Regions from separate parts of the Kosakonia sacchari SP1 genome, predicted to be linked through region 2. Evidence: predicted binding sites of a transcription regulator. Region 2 holds the regulator's gene; the other holds the start of a gene.
What was found. The regulator PurR, encoded in region 2, represses purine synthesis genes. The targets are predictions, from matches to a motif close to CANGCAAACGTTTGCNTG.

Region 1 (10,974 bases), 1.4 Mb from region 2:
TATGCGCTGGCACCGTTTGTGGTACCAGCGCGGACGACGCCGGCAGCGCGATCCCCGCCGCTGCGCCGTTAATTGTTCCGAGTATCGCCAGGAGCATCACCGTCGCTGAACCGTCCAGCACCAGCCAGGCGACAACGCCCTGCGAACAGGCTGCGACCAGCGACGACAACACCAGCACCCGGCTACGTGAATAGCGATCGGCCAGTACGCCGCCCACCAGTAAAAACGCCACGTTAAACAGCGAACGTGCAGCCACCACTATACCGAGCTCGGTGGCGGAACCGCCAATGTCCAGTACCGCAAAAGCCAGCGCAATAGGGGCGATGCCGTTACCGAGTACCGTCAGCAGACGGGCAAAAAACAGATGGCGAAACGGGGCAAAGTGAAAGGCGCGTGTATGTTGTGTTGTCATCAGGATCGCGGTGAATTAAAGGTTCGGGCCAGTGTAAATCATCCCTGGCTGGCTAATATAGCCGCTGATTATTACAGGTATCGGTGACCGATTGTTACCGGAAAAGTGAAGGTCTATCTGTTAGGCTATTGAAAGAGCGATCGCCAGAAGGAGAGGCCCGGCGGTCGAAGGTTAACCAACAGAGGACTCCCATTTGGCTAACAGCGAGCGCCGCGTCGTCTTTTTTGATCTTGATGGAACCCTGCATCAGCAGGATATGTTTGGCACGTTTCTGCGTTACGTTTTGCGTCATCAGCCGTTAAATGCGTTGCTGGTGCTGCCTTTGTTGCCGGTGATTGCGGGCGGATTATTACTCAAAGGACGCGCCGCGCGCTGGCCAATGAGCTTGCTGCTGTGGGGCTGCACGTTTGGCCATAGCGAACGCCATCTGAACACGTTGCAGCAGAAATTTGTCAGCTGGTTTCGTGAGCATGTTACCGCCTTCCCGGTTGTGCAAACGCGGTTAACCAACTACCTGGCGGCATCCGATGCGGATATCTGGTTAATTACCGGCTCGCCGCAGCCGCTGGTGGAGCAGGTCTATTTTGATACTCCCTGGCTCCCGCGCGTTAATTTGATAGCCAGTCAAATCAGCCGTCGCTACGGTGGTTGGGTGCTGACTATGCGTTGCCTCGGCCATGAAAAAGTCGCCCAGCTTGAACGCAAAATCGGTACACCGTTGCGCCTCTACAGCGGCTACAGCGACAGCAAGCAAGATAACCCGTTGCTCTATTTTTGCCAGCACCGCTGGCGCGTGACGCCGCGTGGCGACTTGCAGCAGCTGGAGTAGTGTCGAACCGATAACGGCTGTGTATAATGCGCTCCGCCTGAATTACTGGAGTAACTCGCTTTGTCCATTCCTGAACTGAATCACGACGTCTGGATGCGTCATGCGCTCACCCTGGCGAAACGCGCCTGGGAAGAGGGCGAAGTGCCGGTTGGCGCGGTGCTGGTGCATAACGGTCAGGTGATTGGCGAAGGCTGGAACCGGCCGATTGGTCGCCACGATCCTACCGCGCATGCGGAAATTATGGCGTTGCGCCAGGGCGGTCTGGTGCTGCAAAACTACCGTCTTATTGATACCACTTTATATGTCACGCTGGAGCCATGCGTCATGTGCGCGGGGGCCATGGTGCACAGCCGTATCGGGCAACTGGTCTTTGGCGCGCGGGATGCGAAAACCGGCGCGGCGGGATCGCTAATTGATGTGTTGCACCATCCGGGCATGAACCATCGGGTGGAAATAACCGAAGGCGTGTTACGCGACGAATGCGCTGCGATGCTGAGCGATTTCTTCCGCCAGCGTCGGCTGGAGAAAAAAAACCTGAAAAAACCGGCAGGCGATCCCACAGCTTTCTAGAGCCTGGTGGCGCGAAGCGCTAGCGGTTCACTTTCAGCGGGTTTTGCACCAGCGCGTCGGATACCAGTAGCGGGTTACGCGGAAAAGCTTCATTAGCGGTTAACGCGCTAAAGGGCAGAACGCCATAAGCCGGGCGATTTAGCTCCTCGGTCGATACCGCCGGGTAACTCTTCGCCAGCTTCAGCGCTTTTGCTGCTTCTTTCTCTTTTTCCAGCAAATAACCGACCAGGCTAATTTCATACTTACGAATATTTTCTACATAGGCATAGGCTTCATGCCCGCGGGCGTAACCGTACGTCAGCTTGCTGTAGTACTGTTTCTGGCTTAAAAGCGGTAAGCGTTGTTTTACGTCCGCCCAACTGTCCGGGTTGCCTTTCGTCTTCGCCGTTAATGCACGGGCATCCAGCATATGTGCGTAGCCCATATTGTAAGCCGCCAGCGCGAACCAGATCTTTTCATCCTGCGGAACGGTGTCCGGCACTTTGCTCATCATGTCCACCAGGTAACGCGCGCCGCCGCTGATGCTTTGCTCGGCATCAGTACGATCGCTTAAACCTAAGCTCTGCGCCGTATTGCGCGTCAACATCATCAAGCCGCGAACGCCGGTGGGTGAGGTGGCCTGGGAATCCCAGTGTGATTCCTGATAAGAGATGGCCGCTAATAATCGCCAGTCGATCGCCTGGGCGTATTTTTCAAACAGCGGTTGCAGATCCGGCAGTACGCTATCGACGGCGCGTAAGAAGGTACGCGTGTCGACATAGTCAAAATCCTCGCCGTGGCCGAGATATTTCTCCTCCAGTCGCGCAAGCGTGCCATCTTCATTCATATTATTAAAAAAATCGAGCATCGCAGCCGACAGCGTATTATCGTCATCACGCTTGCTAAACCAGGTAACGGGTTGCTCATCGGTAATATCCAGCGCCACCGCCAGCTCGGGATGTACGCGCTGGAACAGGCTAATGGCGACCGAATCGGCGACGGTGTAGCTCAGTTTCCCGTCGACCACCTGTTGCAGCAGCGCGGTCGTGCCGAGCTTTTCATCCACTGTCCAGCTTAACTCCGGGTACTTTTTCTCTTTTATTTCACGCAGATCGTCCAGCGCGACATGACCGGGAGCGATGGTTAACTGGCTGGCATTCACGGATTCCAGCGTGCGCGGTCGATAGCTGCCCACGCGGTACACCAGTTGCTGAGAAACGGAGTAGTAGACTGGCCCGGTTTGGTAGTTTTTCACCCGCTCGCTGTTGTAGACCAACCCGGCGGCGAGCATATCGGCGTCGTCATTATCAAGGTCGTCAAACAGTTGGCTGATATTCTGCCGTACCGTGACTTTCAGTTTGACGCCAAGGTAATCGGCGAAATGCTGCGCAAGATCGTAATCCAGCCCATACGTTTTGCCATCAATGGTGTTGTACGTCAGCGGTGTGGCGACCGTACTGACGCGCAGCTCCCCACGAGCTTTGATCGCCGCGATGCGATTGTCGGCTTTGCCGAACCAGGGGATAGAAGGCCACAGGGCCGCTGCCAGCAGCAGGGTGACAATGCCGATGAGCAGATAATTAATCTTAAATTTTTTCAAGGAGTTAATTCTCTGCGCCGTGCTTTGCCTCAGAAGGTTCTCGTGATGATAACAGTAAGGTTTGTCGGTGATTGAGCGGCATTCTGCGCAACAAAACGCCAGTTGGCAACTAATTAGAGCATTCGGCGACAGCTATTGTTAAAAATTGACGGCGATTTTATTTCGACGCAAACGGTTTCGTCGGCGCGCAGGATTCTCTATAATGACGCCCGTTTTCCCCTGGTGCACACTTAAAGCGTCCCCGACGCTTCGTAATCGAAGACGAGAGACTTATGATGGAAATTCTGCGTGGTTCGCCTGCATTGTCCGCTTTCCGTATCAACAAACTGCTGGCACGTTTTCAGGCTGCCAACCTCCCGGTAAGCAACATTTACGCCGAATACGCTCACTTCGCCGATCTCAATGATGGGCTGACAGAAGATGAATACGCGCGGCTCCAGCGTCTGCTGAAATACGGCCCAAGCCTTAGCAGCCATACCCCGACCGGAAAATTACTGCTCGTCACTCCTCGTCCCGGCACCATCTCTCCCTGGTCTTCTAAAGCCACCGATATCGCTCACAACTGCGGCCTCAACAAAATCAATCGCCTTGAGCGCGGCCTCGCCTATTACGTTGAGGCAAGCGGGCTGACTGACGCTCAGTGGAACGACGTTGCCGCAGAGCTGCATGACCGCATGATGGAGAGCGTATTCACCTCACAAGCAGACGCCGAACGCCTGTTTGAGCACCATCAGCCTGCGCCGGTACAGAGCGTGGACCTGCTCGGTGAAGGCCGTCAGGCGCTGATTGACGCCAACCTGCGTCTGGGGCTTGCGCTGGCGGAAGACGAAATCGACTACCTGCAAGAAGCGTTTACCCGCCTGGGGCGCAATCCGAACGACATCGAGCTTTATATGTTCGCGCAGGCGAACTCTGAGCACTGCCGCCACAAAATTTTCAACGCCGACTGGGTGATTGATGGCAAGCAGCAGCCGAAGTCGCTGTTCAAAATGATCAAAAACACCTTCGAGCAAACGCCGGATTTCGTGCTGTCGGCCTATAAAGATAACGCCGCGGTGATGGAAGGTTCCGAGGTGGGCCGCTTCTTCGCCGATCGCGGGGAAGGGCGTTACGACTACCATCAGGAACCGGCGCATATTCTTATGAAAGTGGAAACCCACAACCACCCGACGGCGATTTCGCCGTGGCCGGGTGCGGCGACAGGCTCCGGCGGCGAGATCCGCGACGAAGGCGCAACTGGCCGTGGCGCGAAGCCAAAAGCGGGGCTGGTGGGCTTTTCTGTTTCCAACCTGCGTATTCCGGGCTTTGAACAGCCGTGGGAAGAGGATTTCGGTAAACCGGATCGTATCGTCACGGCGCTGGATATCATGACCGATGGCCCGCTGGGCGGCGCGGCGTTCAACAATGAATTTGGTCGTCCAGCGCTGAACGGCTACTTCCGTACTTATGAAGAGAAAGTGAATAGCCACAACGGCGAAGAGCTGCGCGGCTACCACAAACCGATCATGCTGGCGGGCGGCATCGGCAACATCCGTGCCGATCACGTGCAGAAAGGTGAAATCACCGTTGGCGCGAAACTGATCGTGCTGGGTGGCCCGGCGATGAATATCGGTCTGGGCGGCGGCGCGGCGTCGTCAATGGCTTCTGGTCAGTCCGACGCCGATCTCGATTTTGCCTCCGTACAGCGCGACAACCCGGAGATGGAGCGTCGTTGCCAGGAGGTTATCGACCGCTGCTGGCAGCTGGGCGATGCCAACCCAATCCTCTTTATTCACGACGTTGGCGCGGGTGGTCTTTCTAACGCCATGCCGGAGCTGGTGAGCGATGGTGGGCGCGGTGGCCGTTTTGAGCTGCGCGATATTCTGAGCGATGAGCCGGGAATGAGCCCGCTGGAAATCTGGTGTAACGAATCGCAGGAGCGCTATGTGCTGGCAGTTGCCGCCGATCAACTGGCGCTGTTTGACGAGTTGTGCCGCCGCGAGCGCGCGCCTTACGCTGTGATTGGTGAAGCGACGCAAGCGCAGCACCTGACGCTCAACGATAATCACTTTAACGATCAGCCGATAGACATGCCGCTGGATGTGTTGCTGGGTAAAACGCCGAAGATGACCCGCGACGTCTCGTCTCGTCAGGCGGCTGGCGAAGCGCTGAACGTGCAGGGCATTTCCATTGCCGATGCGGTTAACCGCGTGCTGCACCTGCCAACCGTGGCAGAAAAAACCTTCCTTGTGACCATCGGCGACCGCACGGTGACCGGTATGGTCGCGCGTGATCAAATGGTGGGGCCGTGGCAGATCCCGGTGGCGAACTGCGCGGTAACGACCGCCAGCCTCGACAGCTACTACGGTGAAGCGATGGCACTGGGCGAACGTGCGCCGGTTGCGCTGCTGGACTTCGCTGCTTCCGCCCGTCTGGCGGTGGGTGAAGCGCTCACTAACATCGCCGCGACGCAGATTGGCGATATCAAACGCATTAAGCTGTCGGCAAACTGGATGGCCGCTGCCGGGCATCCAGGCGAAGACGCCGGGCTGTATGCCGCCGTGAAAGCGGTGGGTGAAGAGCTTTGTCCGGCTCTGGGGCTGACGATTCCGGTGGGCAAAGACTCAATGTCGATGAAAACCCGCTGGCAGGAAGGCAGCGAGCAGCGCGAAATGACCTCGCCGCTGTCACTGGTCATCACCGCGTTTGCCCGTGTTGAAGATGTCCGCGGCACGGTTACTCCGCAGCTTTCCACGGAAGATAACGCCCTGCTGCTGATTGACCTGGGTAATGGCAATAACGCGCTGGGCGCCACTGCGCTGGCCCAGGTTTACCGTCAATTGGGTGATAAACCAGCCGATGTGCGTAATGTCGAACAACTGAAAGGTTTTTTTGATGCTATCCAGGCGCTGGTGGCGGACCGTAAACTGCTGGCCTATCACGATCGCTCCGATGGCGGCTTGCTGGTTACGTTGGCAGAGATGGCCTTTACCGGTCACTGTGGTATCAACGTTGATATCGCGTCTCTGGGCCAGGATCGTCTGGCGGCGTTATTTAATGAAGAGCTGGGCGCGGTGATTCAGGTGCGCGCGGCCGATCGCGAAGCGGTAGAAAGCGTGCTGACGGCTTACGGCTTGGGTGATTGCGTTCACTATCTTGGTAGTGCTGTCGTAGGCGATCGCTTTGTCATTGAAGCTGATGGTCAGGCGGTGTTCAGCGAAAGCCGCACTCAGCTGCGTATGTGGTGGGCGGAAACCACCTGGCAGATGCAGCGCCTGCGTGATAACCCGGAGTGTGCGGATCAGGAGCATCAGGCGAAAGCCAATGACAACGATCCGGGCCTCAACGTGAAACTCTCTTTTGATATCAACGACGATATCGCCGCGCCGTTCATTGCTACCGGCGCACGGCCGAAAGTGGCTGTGCTGCGTGAACAAGGCGTTAACTCGCACGTTGAAATGGCTGCTGCGTTCCATCGCGCCGGTTTTGATGCCATTGACGTGCATATGAGCGACTTGCTGGCAGGGCGCACTGGCCTTGAGCATTTCCAGGCGCTGGTGGCCTGCGGCGGCTTCTCGTATGGCGATGTGCTGGGTGCGGGCGAGGGTTGGGCGAAATCGATTCTGTTCAACGAACGCGTGCGCGATGAGTTCGAAACCTTCTTCCACCGTCCGCAAACACTGGCGCTGGGCGTGTGTAACGGTTGTCAGATGATGTCTAACCTGCGTGAACTGATCCCGGGGAGCGAGCTGTGGCCGCGCTTTGTGCGTAACCACTCTGACCGCTTTGAAGCGCGCTTCAGCCTGGTGGAAGTGACGCAAAGCCCGTCGCTGCTGTTGAGCGGTATGGTTGGCTCGCAGATGCCAATCGCCGTTTCCCATGGCGAAGGTCGCGTGGAAGTGCGTGATGGCGCGCATCTGGCGCAGCTGGAAAGCAAAGGGCTGGTGGCGTTGCGCTACGTCGATAACAGCGGGGCCGTGACGGAAACTTACCCGGCGAACCCGAACGGCTCACCGAACGGCATTACGGCTGTCACCAGCGAAAGCGGGCGCGTAACTATTATGATGCCGCACCCGGAGCGCGTATTCCGCACTGTTTCCAACTCCTGGCACCCGGAAAACTGGGGCGAAGATAGCCCGTGGATGCGTATATTCCGCAACGCCCGTAAACAACTGGGTTAATTTCGCCATTATCAATAAGCCCTCTTCTTTGTAAGAGGGCTTTTTTTTCACCTGAGCAAAAGTGTCGGCATTTCCCGACATAAGGTATCAAGCGGTGTCTCCAAAAAGCGACATTTAATTTATTGATTATAAATACTTTATTTTTGATGCTATCAGTGTGTTGCTGAATAGCGACAGGTTGTTGAAATGATAAGCACATCACATTTTAATTTTTAAAATATAAAATTCATTATAATCAATTGGTTAAGATATTTATTGGCATGTTGGCACAATATCTGCATAATATTAAGCAGTGGCTCATTCACCTTCTTATGTCAGCCCCTTCGGGACGCGCTACATAAACTTCGAATGACGCACGTAAAGGTGCCTGCCGTCCACCTGCTGATTATTGCACTGCTTTATCAGACATCGGGCGAAACGTCGAGTTAGGCACCGCCTAATTTCATAACAAAGCCGGGTTAATACCCGGCTTTGTTGTTTCTGGCTTTTGGTAAATCAGTTAGCATCTCCCTATCTTTTTTTGCGAGAGAACTGCATTGAAACGCTGGCCTGTTTTCCCCCGCTCGCTTCGCCAACTGGTCATGATGGCGTTTTTGTTAATTCTGTTGCCGCTGCTGGTACTGGCGTGGCAGGCGTGGCAAAGCCTGAACGCACTTAGCGCACAGGCGTTGCAGACCAACCGCACAACGTTGATTGACGCGCGTCGCAGTGAAGCAATGACCAATGCCGCACTGGAAATGGAGCGTAGCTACCGGCAGTATTGCGTGCTGGATGACGCTACCCTGGCGCGCGTGTACCAGAATCAGCGTAAGCGCTATAGCGAGATGCTTGATGCCCACGCGGGCGTGCTCCCTGACGATAAACTTTACCAGGCGCTGCGCCAGGATTTAAACGCGCTCGCCCAGTTGCAGTGTAAAAATAGCGGCCCATCTGCCGAGGCCTCTGCGCAGCTTGAGGCGTTTGCCGCCGCCAATACCGAGATGGTGCAATCGACACGTGCGGTGGTCTTTTCCCGCGGGCAGCAACTTCAACTGGAAATTGCCGAACGCGGCCAGTTTTTCGGCTGGCAGGCGCTGGTACTTTTCCTGGTAAGCCTGGGGCTGGTGCTGCTATTTACTCGTATGATCATCGGCCCGGTGAAGGGCATTGAGCGGATGATTAATCGCTTAGGCGAGGGGAGAACCCTGGGACGCAGCGTGGTCTTTAAAGGCCCGCGAGAGCTGCGTTATGTTGGCGAACGGATCCTCTGGCTGAGCGAAAGACTCGCCTGGCTTGAATCACAGCGCCATCAATTCTTACGCCATCTTTCCCACGAGCTAAAAACGCCGCTCGCCAGTATGCGCGAAGGCACCGAGCTGCTTGCCGATCAGGTTGTCGGACCGCTGACGGTGGAACAGAAAGAGGTGGTGGAGATCCTTGATGCCAGCAGCCGTAATCTGCAAAAACTGATTGAGCAGTTGCTGGATTACAACCGCAAGCTGGCCGAAGGTTCGGTGGAGCTTGAAACCGTTGAACTCGCGCCACTGGTAGAAATGGTGATCTCTGCCCACAGTTTGCCGGCGCGAGCTAAAATGATGCATACCGATGTCGCCCTTGATGTGGCGACCTGCCAGGCCGAACCGATGTTGCTGATGAGCGTGCTGGATAATCTTTACTCCAACGCGGTGCACTATGGTGCTGAATCCGGTAACATTTCTCTGCACAGCTATACTGCCAACGCGCGGCTCTGTATCGAAGTGGCAAATACCGGTACGCCGATCCCTGAAACGGAGCGTGAAATGATCTTTGAACCGTTCTTTCAGGGTAGCCACCAGCGAAAAGGAGCGGTGAAAGGCAGCGGGTTAGGGCTAAGCATTGCCAGAGACTGCATTCGCCGTATGCAAGGCGAACTGCATCTGGTGGCGAGCAGCAAAGCTGATGTCTGTTTCCGTATTGAGCTCCCTCTCAATGCGCCGGAAAAATCCACTCAATGAATCTAAATCTGGTGAGTATGTCGCATGTTTTTTCCCGCGTGGTTAACGCGGTTACACAGCAAAACGCCTGGCTTCGCGTATTTCCCTGTTTGCTGCTGGCGGGGTGTGTTGCGCAAAAGCCGCAAAGCGCGATTCATGACACCCAGGAAGAACGGCTCCCTGAACATCAACTGGCCGATTTCTTGTCCACCGATTGCGACGATATCTGGTCGCTGTCCGGGCAAGACGTCGACACCAACCCGCTTTACTGGCTGCGCGGTATGGACTGTGCCCAGCGTTTATCGCCCGCCGCCGCGCGTGCCGAAGCCCGTATCTGGTCTGACGATAACTGGCAGGCCACGTTCAGGCGCGGCATTTTGCTCTCTAACGCCAAAATTTCGCCGCTTGAGCGTCGTGAATACACCGAGCGACTGGGCGCATTAAGCCCCACGATCCCTGCGCAGGTTCGCCCCCTGTTTGAGCTCTGGCGCGATGGTGAAAAAGCCCAGTTGCAACTGGCGGAAGAGCGCGCCCGTTACGCGAAATTACAGCAATCGGCGGACAGCGAGCTCGATAGTCTGCGCCAGCAGCAACAATTCCTGCGTGAACAATTGGAAACGACGACACGCAAACTTGAAAACCTCACCGATATCGAACGGCGTCTCTCCACGCGTAATAAACCCGCCGCTACCGACCTGCCGGACAGTTCTCACCCGTCTAAAAACGACGGCAATCAGGAGGATGTGAAACCATGACCAGCCGTAAACCTGCCCATCTGTTGCTGGTGGATGACGATCCGGGGCTGTTAAAACTGCTGGGGCTGCGCCTCACCAGCGAAGGCTACAGCATCGTTACGGCAGAAAGTGGACAGGAAGGGTTGCGCATTCTCGCGCGGGAAAAGGTCGATCTGGTGATAAGCGATCTGCGCATGGATGAGATGGATGGCATGCAACTGTTTGCCGAAATCCAGCGCGTACAGCCGGGTATGCCGGTGATTATCCTGACGGCGCACGGTTCGATTCCTGACGCGGTGGCCGCCACACAGCAGGGCGTGTTCAGCTTTCTGACCAAACCGGTGGACAAAGACGCACTGTATAAAGCGATTGACGATGCGCTGGAGCACAGCGGTTCGGCAATGGATGACCAGTGGCGTGAAACCATTGTCACCCGCAGCCCGGTAATGCTGCGTCTGCTGGAGCAGGCGCGGATGGTGGCGCAATCTGACGTGAGTGTGCTGATTAACGGCCAGAGCGGTACCGGGAAAGAGGTGCTCGCGCAGGCGATTCATAACGCCAGTCCGCGCAGCAAAAGCGCGTTTATCGCCATTAACTGCGGCGCGTTGCCGGAACAGTTACTGGAATCTGAGCTGTTCGGTCACGCGCGCGGTGCGTTTACCGGCGCGGTCAGCAGCCGCGAGGGGCTGTTTCAGGCAGCAGAAGGCGGCACGCTGTTTCTGGATGAAATTGGTGATA
Region 2 (10,974 bases):
CTGGCATGTAGGGTATATAAATAAGGCTGTATAGAATATATCTATTCTTGTTTATTACTTAATTAGCGAGCAAAGAAATAGCCGCCAAAAGGCGGCTATGTTTGTTAGCGCGCAGCACGCTGCAAAATGGTCGCAGAGGGCTGGCGTTGCAGGAAACACATCCGCAGCATCATCATTATCGCCGCCGACGTCAGGCCAATAATAAATCCCATCCAGAAGCCCGCAGGGCCCATTCTGTCGACCACTAAATCGGTTAACGCCAGCGTGTAACCCACCGGTAAACCCAGAACCCAATAGGCAATAAAGGTGATAAAAAAGATTGAGCGCGTATCTTTATAACCACGCAGGATACCGCTGCCAATCACCTGAATGGAGTCGGAGATTTGGTAAATGGCCGCCAGCAACATCAAGTGCGATGCCAGCGTCACGACATCTGGATTATCGTTATAGATCAGCGCTATATGTTCGCGCATTAACGCGGTAAAAATCGCCGTTAATGCCGCCATGGAGATGCCGACCAACAACCCCGTATGGGCTGAGGTTTTCGCATTCAGCGTTGAGCCCTGGCCGAGACGAAACCCGACGCGAATTGTCACCGCCGCTGACAGCGAGAGCGGTAAAACAAACATCAGCGAACTGAAATTAAGCGCGATCTGATGTCCGGCGACATCGACAATGCCCAACGGCGAAACGAGCAGTGCTACCACGGCAAACAGCGTCACTTCGAAAAAGAGCGCCAGTGCAATGGGCAGCCCAAGCTGTGTCAGGCGTTTTAACACCGCGAAGTCAGGTTTGGCAAAACGTTGCATCGCTTGAATATCACGCATCGCGCGGGCGCGTTTAACATACAGGCGCATGCAGATAAACATCACCCAATAGACGGATGCGGTCGCCACGCCGCAGCCCACGCCGCCAAGTTCGGGCATACCGAAATGACCGTAAATAAAGATGTAGTTCACCGGGATATTTACCAGCAGGCCGACAAACCCCATCAGCATACCCGGGATCGTGCGGGCGAGGCCTTCGCACTGATTACGCATCACCTGGAAAAAGAGATAGCCTGGCGCACCCCACATTAACGCACGCAAAAAACGCACGGCTTTATCCGCCAGTTGCGGATCGATGTTATGCATGGCGTAAATAATATGACCGGCATTCCACAGCACAATCATGATCAACACTGCGACCATGCCCGCCAGCCAGAAGCCCTGACCGACCTGATGGGCAATTCTGTCGCGACGTCCGGAACCATTTAACTGGGCAATCACTGGCGTCATCGCCAGCAGCAGACCGTGGCCAAACAGAATGGCGGGAAACCAGATTGAGGTCCCGATTGCCACCGCCGCCATATCCGTGGCGCTATAGCCACCGGCCATTACTGTATCGACGAAACCCATGGCTGTCTGGGCGACCTGCGCGAAAATAACCGGCACGGCGAGTGCCAGTAACTGACTCGCTTCTCTCATATACTTCTGCACGAGAACACCTTTATCTTGTTGTTATAAGAAAGAATGGAACGACTAATCAGGAAGGAGTTTTTCCTTGTGCTAAAAAGGATGCCGCACAGCGATGGGTGCGACATGTGTACAAATATTACCTGCTATAGCGTGCTTTTGCCATGCCAGTCATATAGCAAAATTATCTTTTAGCACGCGGCGCTACGCTTATCTTCTCACCAGCGTGGCGCGAAAAAGGGGGGCAGGGCGATTGAAACTGGCAAGGGTAAATTTCACCTGTTATTGTGCGTAAAGAACACGGTAATGACCGAATGAATGGAACAGGAGTGGTAAGCATGTTTACGGGTATTGTACAGGGCACGGCGAAACTGGTGGCCATTGATGATAAACCCAATTTCCGCACTCACGTTGTTGAGTTGCCTGAGACGATGCTGGATGGCATTGAGACCGGCGCTTCCATTGCCAATAATGGTTGCTGCCTGACAGTGACGGCGATTAACGGTAGCCATATCAGCTTCGATCTGATGAAAGAGACGCTGCGTATCACCAACCTCGGCGATCTGAATGTGGGCGACACGGTAAACGTAGAGCGCGCGGCAAAATTCAGTGATGAAATTGGCGGTCACTTAATGTCGGGTCATATTATGACCACTGCCGAAATTGTCAAAATTCTGACCTCGGAAAATAACCGCCAGATCTGGTTCAAAGTGCAGGATCCTGCACTGATGAAATACATTCTGTACAAAGGTTTTATCGGCATTGACGGGATTAGCCTGACGGTTGGTGAAGTTACCAGTAGCCGCTTCTGCGTGCATTTAATTCCGGAAACGCTGCAGCGTACGACGCTTGGCGCAAAAAAGCTGGGGCATCGCGTGAATATCGAAATCGACCCGCAAACGCAGGCGGTTGTTGACACCGTGGAGCGCGTGCTGGCCTCGAAAGAAGCGGCGATCGTTGCCGCAGCCAGCGAAGAGTAAAAATAAACCCCGGCATGCCGGGGTTTATTTTTTAACGCGCCACGCGCAACCCGTGTTCAATACCCCGGCTGAAAACCACCTGCCAGAGCTGAATATCGCGCGCGCGAAACGCCCCCGCGCAGGCATTGAGGTAATAGCTGAACATCCGTTTAAAGCGTTCCGAATAGTTGTCGGAGATTTCCGGCCAGGCACCAAGAAAACGCTCATACCACGCCATCAACGTACGGTCATAATCCGCGCCGAAATTGTGCCAGTCTTCCATCACGAAGTGTGATTCGCTGGCATCTGCAATCTGGCGCACAGAAGGCAGACAACCATTCGGGAAGATGTAGCGGTTGATCCACGGATCAACATTGTGATCGGTGCGTTTTGAGCCGATGGTGTGCAGTAAAAAAATGCCATCGGGCTTCAGGTTACGATCGACGACGCGGAAATAGGTCGCGTAGTTTTTTGGCCCGACATGTTCAAACATGCCAACGGAGACAATGCGGTCAAATTGCTCGTCGAGGTCGCGATAATCCTGCAAACGAATATCGACATCCAGCCCTTCACAACGCTTCTGCGCCAGCTTTTGCTGTTCTGCAGAAATCGTCACGCCAACCACACTGACGCCGTAATTTTGCGCCATAAACTGCGCCAGACCGCCCCATCCACAGCCAATATCCAGCACGCGCATGCCGGGTTTTAACTTGAGCTTTTCACCGATAAGCCGCAGTTTTGCCCGTTGTGCATCGTCCAGCGTTTCAGCGTCCTTCCAGTAGGCGCAAGAGTATTGCATCTGCGGATCCAGCATGCGGGTAAACAGATCATTACCGAGATCGTAATGTTCTTTGCCCACAATCCAGGCCCTTTTTTTACTTTGCAGATTAAATAATCTTGCTCCGGCAATGCGGAGTGTGTCTTTGAGATGGTGCGGAAGTTGGTTTTCCAGCCCGGCGCGCAGAACTTTGGTAAAGAATATGTCCAGGCGGGGGCAATCCCACCAGCCGTCCATATAACTTTCGCCGAGTCCGAGCGAGCCTTCCTGTAAAACGCGTTTGAAAAAATCAGGGTTTTTCACCTGAATATCTGACGCTGCGGGACCGTTGACGCGAATACCTGCGCGACCCAGCAGTTCGTTTGCTATACGGAACCAATTGTCATCCCGTACGCTAACTTCTTCTATACACGATGAACTCATAACTTCTCCATCACTCGCAGTGATCAGAACCTTCAAAGAGCGTAGACGCTTTTTCAGGCTTGTGAGAAATCTCACGGTTTTCACCGTGAGGCTGATATCCGACGTAGAACAGAGGAAGGGAGAGGACCCTTGCCGAAAGGCCTTCCATGGGTAAACGGGTACAATCCGGTACCCGTTAATGCATAATATTTATCGTATTTATCAAACAGCCGAAAATGAGTATAGGCGCCAAAATCCGGTGATTCAATAAAAAGCCATTAGCAAGCTAACCGCTGAGTTATTGATAGTCGCTTGCGCAACTATTAATGCTAATGCGACGAGTGAGCCACAACCTCTTTATCCGCCCGTTCATCCTGAGTGCGGCGCTGAAGCCGATAACCCAACGCGACCAGCAACACCATTGACACCATAACACTGGTCGTCGTCAGCAGTGGTGTGGCGATAAGCCACGAAACGACCAGACTTGCCAGGAAACATAACCCCAGTTGTAGCGTATTCTGCAAGGCGGCTGCGCGACCGGTGGCCTGCGGGAATGGGCGCAGCGCCTGCGCGACCACGATAGGGTAAATCGCGCCATTGGCCATTGCCATAAAGCAGAAGGGGATGAGTAGCGCGGTCAGCGACACGTCCGACATAAAACCGACGGCCCAGGTGGCGAGGACACTTAACGCGAAAGCCCCCAGCAGCCACGGCAGCAAGCGAAAACCCTGCCATTTCTGCAACGCGGCACGGCAACCGTAACCGCCCACCAAAAAGGCGATGGTTTGCGGCACATAACTGAGGCCAATAACCGATGGGCCATAACCCATTTCGTGAAGAATAAACGGCGAACCGGTCAGCCAGGCGAAGAAACTGGCCGAGCAGGCGGCATAGATAATCACATTCCCGCGATAGTCCCGGGCGCGCAGCAGATCCATAAAGGTCAGCGATTGTTCGTGGTGCTCAATCTTATTCGCCGGTGCTTTCAGTCGCCATGCCGGGATCATCAGAATCACTGTGATCGCCAGTAAGGTGGCGAAAATGGCCTGCCAGTTGAAATGCGCAAGGATCCAGGCTCCCAGCAGCGGTGCCAGAGCGGGTGTTAAACCAACGAGCGGCATAATGGTGGCGAAGATGCGATTGACGCGATGCGCGGGATAGTTATCCGTCACCAGCGCCTGCCAGCTTACTGTCGCGGCGCAGACGCCTACCGCTTGCACAAAGCGCAGCACCAGCAACAGGGTTGCATCGCGTACCCATAATGTTCCCAGACACCCCAGCGCGAAAATCGCCAGCCCGGCCAGCAACACCGGCTTGCGGCCATAGCGATCTGATAGTGGCCCCCATACCAGTTGCGCAATGGCAAAGCCCGCCAGAAACAGGCTTAAGGTTGCGCTAACCACCGCAGACGATGTGTGTAAATCTTGCTGTATCGCGCTGAAGGCGGGGAGGTACATATCAGTGGCTAAAAAGCCGAGCACGCTTAATCCCGCGAGCCAGACTAAAAATCCGTTGCCAGGTTGCATTAGTGTTTCTCTTTAATTGCAGGTAATCAGGGCTGTCGAGTGTAAGGAGTGCATTAGCGCTTGTGAAACGCTAATATTTGCGTAGTGGTTTCAAAATTTTTGCAGGCAGATTATGTGGTCAGAATATTCACTGGAAGTGGTTGATGCTGTCGCGCGCAATGGCAGTTTTAGCGTCGCGGCGCAGGAGTTACACCGTGTACCTTCTGCGGTGAGCTATACCGTGCGACAGCTTGAGGAGTGGCTGGCTGTTCCGCTGTTTGAACGCCGCCATCGTGATGTTGAGCTCACGCCTGCCGGGGTCTGGTTTTTGAAAGAAGGGCGAGCTGTTATCAAAAAAATGCAGATCACCCGTCAGCAGTGCCAGCAAATCGCCAACGGCTGGCGCGGGCAACTGGCAATTGCCGTCGACAACATCGTAAAACCTGAACGTACCCGGCAATTGATCGTCGATTTCTATCGCCATTTCAGTGATGTTGAGTTGCAGGTTTACCAGGAAGTCTTTAACGGTGTCTGGGATGCGCTTGCTGACGGGCGGGTTGAGCTGGCGATCGGCGCAACGCAGGCCATCCCCGTAGGTGGGCGTTATGCGTTTCGCGATATGGGAATGCTGAGCTGGAAATGCGTGGTTTCCAGTCGTCATCCGCTGGCGTCACTGGCAGGTCCGCTCAGCGACGATACCTTGCGCAACTGGCCTTCACTTATCCAGGAAGATACGTCCCGCTCGTTGCCGAAACGTATTACCTGGCTGCTGGATAATCAGAAACGCGTGATTGTCCCTGATTGGGCGTCGTCGGAGGCGTGCTTATCTGCAGGGCTGTGCGTGGGAATGGTGCCGGCACACTTTGCCCGCCCGCGGCTCGACAGCGGTGACTGGGTCGCGCTGAACCTGGAAAACCCCTTCCCGGACGCGGCGTGCTGCCTGACGTGGCAACAAAATGAGGCTTCCCCGGCGTTAAACTGGCTGCTGGAATATCTTGGGGACAGTGAAACGCTGAATGACGAATGGTTAAGGGAGCCGAATTAACGGCTCCGTAATAAGCGATTAGCGGCGATAATCGCGGAACGGGCCATCGGCCACTGAGCGACGCTCGACCAGGCGCGGATGCACTTCGATAGACTGCGACTCCTCGCGCTTGTTGACGATGCGATCAAGCAGCATGGTAAACGCCGTTTCTCCCAGCGAATCTTTCGGCTGGTGAATCGTGGTTAATGCCGGAGTGAAGAAGCGTGAGTTACGCACATTGTCATAACCAATCAGGGAAATATCCTGCGGTACGCGTAAACCCATCTCATCGGCAGCACACAGCGCGCCCATCGCCATAATGTCGCCACCGCAAAACACCGCAGTAGGGCGATGCGCCTGACCGAGGATTTGCTGCATCGCGCGATAGCCGGATTCCGGCTCGAAATCGCCCTGTACGATCCAGTTTTCCGGCACGGTGATAAGGGCTTCTTCCATCGCTTTCATAAAGCCAGCCAGACGGCCAGCGCCAGTGTTACGCTCCAGAGGGCCTGGGATCACACCAATATCGCGGTGTCCGCGATCAATAAGGTAGCGACCGGCCATATAACCGCCTTCGAAGGCGTTATCAATAACGGAGTCCGTAAAGTCGGCCTTCGCTTCGCCCCAGTCCATCACGACCATCGGAATATGGCGGTACTCTTCCAGCATGTTCAACAGCGATTCCGGGTATTCTGAACACATTACCAGCAAGCCATCGACACGCTTTTGCGCCATCATCGACAGGTAAGCACGCTGTTTTTCGAGGCTATTCCAGGCATTGCCAAGGATCAGGGTGTAACCCTTCTGGAAGCACTTTTTCTCTACGGCTTCAATAATTTCAGCAAAGTAGGCCGCTTCACTGCTGGTAGCCAGCAAACCGATCGATTTTGTGTGATTCACTTTCAGGCTGCGGGCGACAGCGCTGGGGGAATAGTGCAGCTCTTTAATCGCTGCCCACACGGCGTTGCGCGTCTCTTCGGCGACGAAACGGGTCTTGTTAATTACATGTGATACGGTTGTAGTGGAAACGTTTGCTCGTTTCGCTACGTCTTTAATCGTTGCCATCAGATATCACTCCAGACCATATCATAAGCTCCTGATAATACTTAAGGTAAACGTTTGCCTTTAATCACCCTGTACCCATCAAAGGGGGTGCGGTACGCCGGGAAAACGACACTGGACGTCAGGAGGGGAGTCAATGGCCGGTACGCTAATAAATTTAGCGTCGAATTTTGTCTGATCTTGAGCAAAAGGGGAAGTATTAAAACGTTTCTCCTGCGAATTCCCGCAAGATTTTTAAGATAATTTGTGCAAAAATGCGTTATCTCACTTTTTGTGGGGAAATTAAAAAGGGGAAAATTGATGAGCACCGATCTGAAGTATTCTTTAATCACTACCGTCATCGTTCTGAGCCTGATTGTTTTCGGCGGTCTGACTGCTGCACTGCATTGATCTATCGCGAGGGAGAGCCTCTTCTCCCTCGGTTTTCTGCCCCGCTATTGTTATCACCTCTGCAATAATCTTTTGTCATTCTGCTAACTTCTGTTTTTTGTGATAGCTGTCATACTTTTGACTTCAGCGACAGGGTCGCTAGTCGGCATGTCTTTTTTGGAGTCACAGATGAAAATTAATTTCCCTTTGCTTGCCCTGGCGATTGGCGCCTTCGGCATTGGTACTACCGAGTTTTCCCCGATGGGATTACTGCCGGTTATTGCCCGCGGCGTTGACGTTTCTATTCCGGCAGCGGGGATGCTGATTAGCGCCTACGCTATCGGTGTAATGGTTGGTGCGCCGTTAATGACGTTGTTGCTGTCTCATCGCGGCAGACGCAATGCCCTGATCTTTTTGATGGCAATTTTTACGCTTGGTAACGTGCTGTCGGCGATCGCGCCGGATTACACCACATTAATGCTGGCACGTATCGTCACTAGCCTGAACCATGGCGCTTTCTTTGGTCTTGGTTCGGTGGTGGCAGCAAGCGTGGTTGCCAAAGAGAAGCAGGCCAGCGCAGTCGCCACCATGTTTATGGGGCTGACCATTGCTAACATCGGCGGTGTACCTGCCGCGACCTGGCTGGGTGAAACCATTGGCTGGCGCATGTCGTTCATGGCCACTGCCGGGCTGGGTGTGATTGCTATGGCGAGCCTGTTCTTTTCGTTGCCGAAAGGTGGTGCTGGTGAGCGCCCGGACGTACGTAAAGAGCTGTCGGTACTGGTACGCCCACAAGTGTTGTCCGCATTGCTGACCACTGTGCTCGGCGCAGGTGCCATGTTCACGCTGTATACCTACATTGCGCCGGTACTGCACACCATTACCGATGCCACTCCCGTTTTTGTGACGGCGATGCTGGTGTTGATTGGCGTTGGTTTCTCCATTGGTAACTATCTCGGCGGCAAACTGGCGGATCGCTCGGTCACCGGCACGCTGAAAGGTTTTTTGATCCTGCTGATTGCCATCATGCTGGCGATCCCGTTCCTGGCGCGCAGTGAAGTGGGCGCAGCCATCAGCATGGTGGTGTGGGGCGCGGCGACGTTTGCGGTGGTTCCGCCGTTGCAGATGCGTGTCATGCGCGTTGCGCATGAAGCACCTGGCCTTTCATCTTCAGTCAATATCGGTGCCTTTAACCTCGGTAACGCGCTGGGCGCGGCAGCCGGTGGAGCAGTGATTTCCGCTGGGCTGGGTTATGATTTCGTCCCGGTTATGGGGGCGATTATTGCCGGGCTGGGTCTGCTGGTGGTGCTGTTCTCTGGCCGCTCTCAGCCAGAACGTGTCTGTGCCGCAGCAGAATAAATAGCACAAATGCAAAAAAGGAGGGGCTAGCCCCTCCTTTGTTTTATGCCGCGTTTATGCCGCTAAATTTTTGGCCACGAATGACCAGTTTACCAGCGCCCAGAAATGTTCGAGGTAGTTCGGACGCGCATTACGATAATCGATGTAATACGCATGTTCCCACACATCGACGGTTAACAGCGGGGTTGCGTCGCTTGTCAGCGGCGTACCCGCATTAGACGTTGAAACAATGGCTAATGCGCCATCCGCTTTTTTCACCAGCCACGTCCAGCCAGCACCGAAGTTTTTAACCGCAGCATCGGTGAATTGCGCTTTGAATTCGGCAAAGCTGCCGAAGGATTTGGCGATAGCCGCCGCCAGCTCACCAGCCGGTTCACCGCCAGCATTCGGAGCCAGGCAGTTCCAGTAGAAGGTATGGTTCCAGACCTGGGCGGCATTGTTGAACACGCCGCCTTCGCTGCTTTTCACAATCTCTTCCAGAGATTTACCTTCAAAAGCGCTGCCTTTGATCAGGTTGTTGAGGTTGGTGACATACGTCTGATGATGTTTACCATAGTGGTATTCCAGCGTTTCGGCTGAGATATGCGGCGCCAGGGCGTCTTTTGCATACGGTAATGCAGGTAATTCAAACGACATTGCTATTCTCCTTTCATTATTTTAATGACATCCAATAGCCCTACTGGATGTGCGGGTTAGGGTAGCAAATCGAAAGGTCACACAAAAGAGGGAGTTACCTGCCGCCGATGCGGCAGGTGAGGGGTTAGCGAATGGTTTTCGGCGTCACGACGCGACGCGCGCCGACATAATGACGCTGCCAGTAATCTTCACTCAGCGAGGTGACCTGAATATCCTGGCCGCTACGCGGAGACTGAATGAATTTACCATTACCGACGTACACGCCAACGTGATCGGCTGTACCACGGCCCTGGGTACGGAAGAACACCAGATCGCCGCTCTCCAGTTCCGCCACATTCACCGGCGATGCATCGCGCAGGTGATACATTTCATTGGCGGTACGTGGAATACGAAATTTCACCAGATCCTTATATGCGTAATAGACCAGACCACTGCAATCGAAACCGGTGCTCGGTGAGGTGCCGCCCCAGTGATAAGGCTTGCCAATCTGATTCATCAGTTTGGACATGGCGGTTTTTTGGGCTTTCTGAATGCGAACTTTATGCACATCGGCGATGGCGTTAGTGCTTTTGACCTTCACACAATGCGGCTTGTGTCCTTTGCGCGGCGTACATTTTTCAGTCCAGGTGACAGCGGTGGTTTTTAACGGGCTGGATGCATTACGACGCGAGGTGATTTTGCTGGCTTTTTTGCTGGTGGTAACTTTTTTGTTTGCCGGAGTTTTTTTGCTCTCCGTTGTTTTTTTGCTGGTGGTTTTTTCTGCCGGACTGCGACTGTTTTTCTTTGATGTCTTTTGTGATGTATTTTTTTTCTTACGTTCGGATGCTTTCGCCAGATGCGCTTTTTGCACGGCTGACGCTCGCGCCTGTTCAGAGGCACTCGCTAATGGCGTGAAAGAAAGCGTGGTGAACAACAAAGCACAGAGCGTGATTGAAGCTTTTGGTATCCGCGCCACTGAGCAATCCCCTGTTAGGGCAAGCATTTAATATGCCTGCAAATGGTTTTTTAAAACTCGTCGATTCTAATCCATAAAAACCCCAAAAGTTAATACTGTTTTTGCATCTATAGCTTCGTTTCGTTAACAAGCGCAAAAAAAAGCAGCAAAACGTTTCTATGTGCGCAAGAGTTAGGCAGCAAGCGGGACGGCGAGTTGAGTTAAGTCATATTCCTAAGGCAACTTTTGCCGACAGACGATAAAATCATGAACGGTGAACAAAATGTTATTTTCCGATGCCCCTCTGAACCGTTACAATGGCGAACATCTGCCGTAGAAGAAGTTGAAGGAAGCAAGACAATGAGCACAACACTTGAAAAAATCCAGCGCCAGATCGCTGAAAACCCAATTCTGCTGTATATGAAAGGCTCTCCGAAGCTGCCAAGCTGCGGTTTTTCCGCCCAGGCGGTGCAAGCGCTCTCTGCATGCGGT

Region 1: purL (phosphoribosylformylglycinamidine synthase) is a predicted target of PurR. The motif match lies at 3,555-3,572, and genes of this name have one in related genera.

The regions. Positions count from the first base shown of each region.
Region 1 is NZ_CP007215.2:1,263,220-1,274,193, forward strand. It holds gene C813_RS29075 (MFS transporter) at 1-412, opposite strand, end outside; gene yfhb (phosphatidylglycerophosphatase C) at 606-1,241, shown strand; partial or broken gene tadA (tRNA adenosine(34) deaminase TadA) at 1,283-1,811, shown strand; gene mltF (membrane-bound lytic murein transglycosylase MltF) at 1,831-3,423, opposite strand; gene purL (phosphoribosylformylglycinamidine synthase) at 3,663-7,550, shown strand; gene qseE (two component system sensor histidine kinase QseE/GlrK) at 8,087-9,523, shown strand; gene qseG (two-component system QseEF-associated lipoprotein QseG) at 9,520-10,257, shown strand; gene glrR (two-component system response regulator GlrR) at 10,254-10,974, shown strand, end outside.
Region 2 is NZ_CP007215.2:2,710,443-2,721,416, reverse strand. It holds gene mdtK (MdtK family multidrug efflux MATE transporter) at 105-1,478, opposite strand; gene C813_RS35805 (riboflavin synthase) at 1,793-2,434, shown strand; gene cfa (cyclopropane fatty acyl phospholipid synthase) at 2,466-3,614, opposite strand; gene punC (purine nucleoside transporter PunC) at 3,923-5,119, opposite strand; gene punR (DNA-binding transcriptional activator PunR) at 5,232-6,143, shown strand; gene purR (HTH-type transcriptional repressor PurR) at 6,162-7,187, opposite strand; gene cydH (cytochrome bd-I oxidase subunit CydH) at 7,485-7,574, shown strand; gene C813_RS35780 (MFS transporter) at 7,743-8,912, shown strand; gene sodB (superoxide dismutase [Fe]) at 8,967-9,548, opposite strand; gene C813_RS35770 (C40 family peptidase) at 9,673-10,503, opposite strand; gene C813_RS35765 (Grx4 family monothiol glutaredoxin) at 10,843-10,974, shown strand, end outside.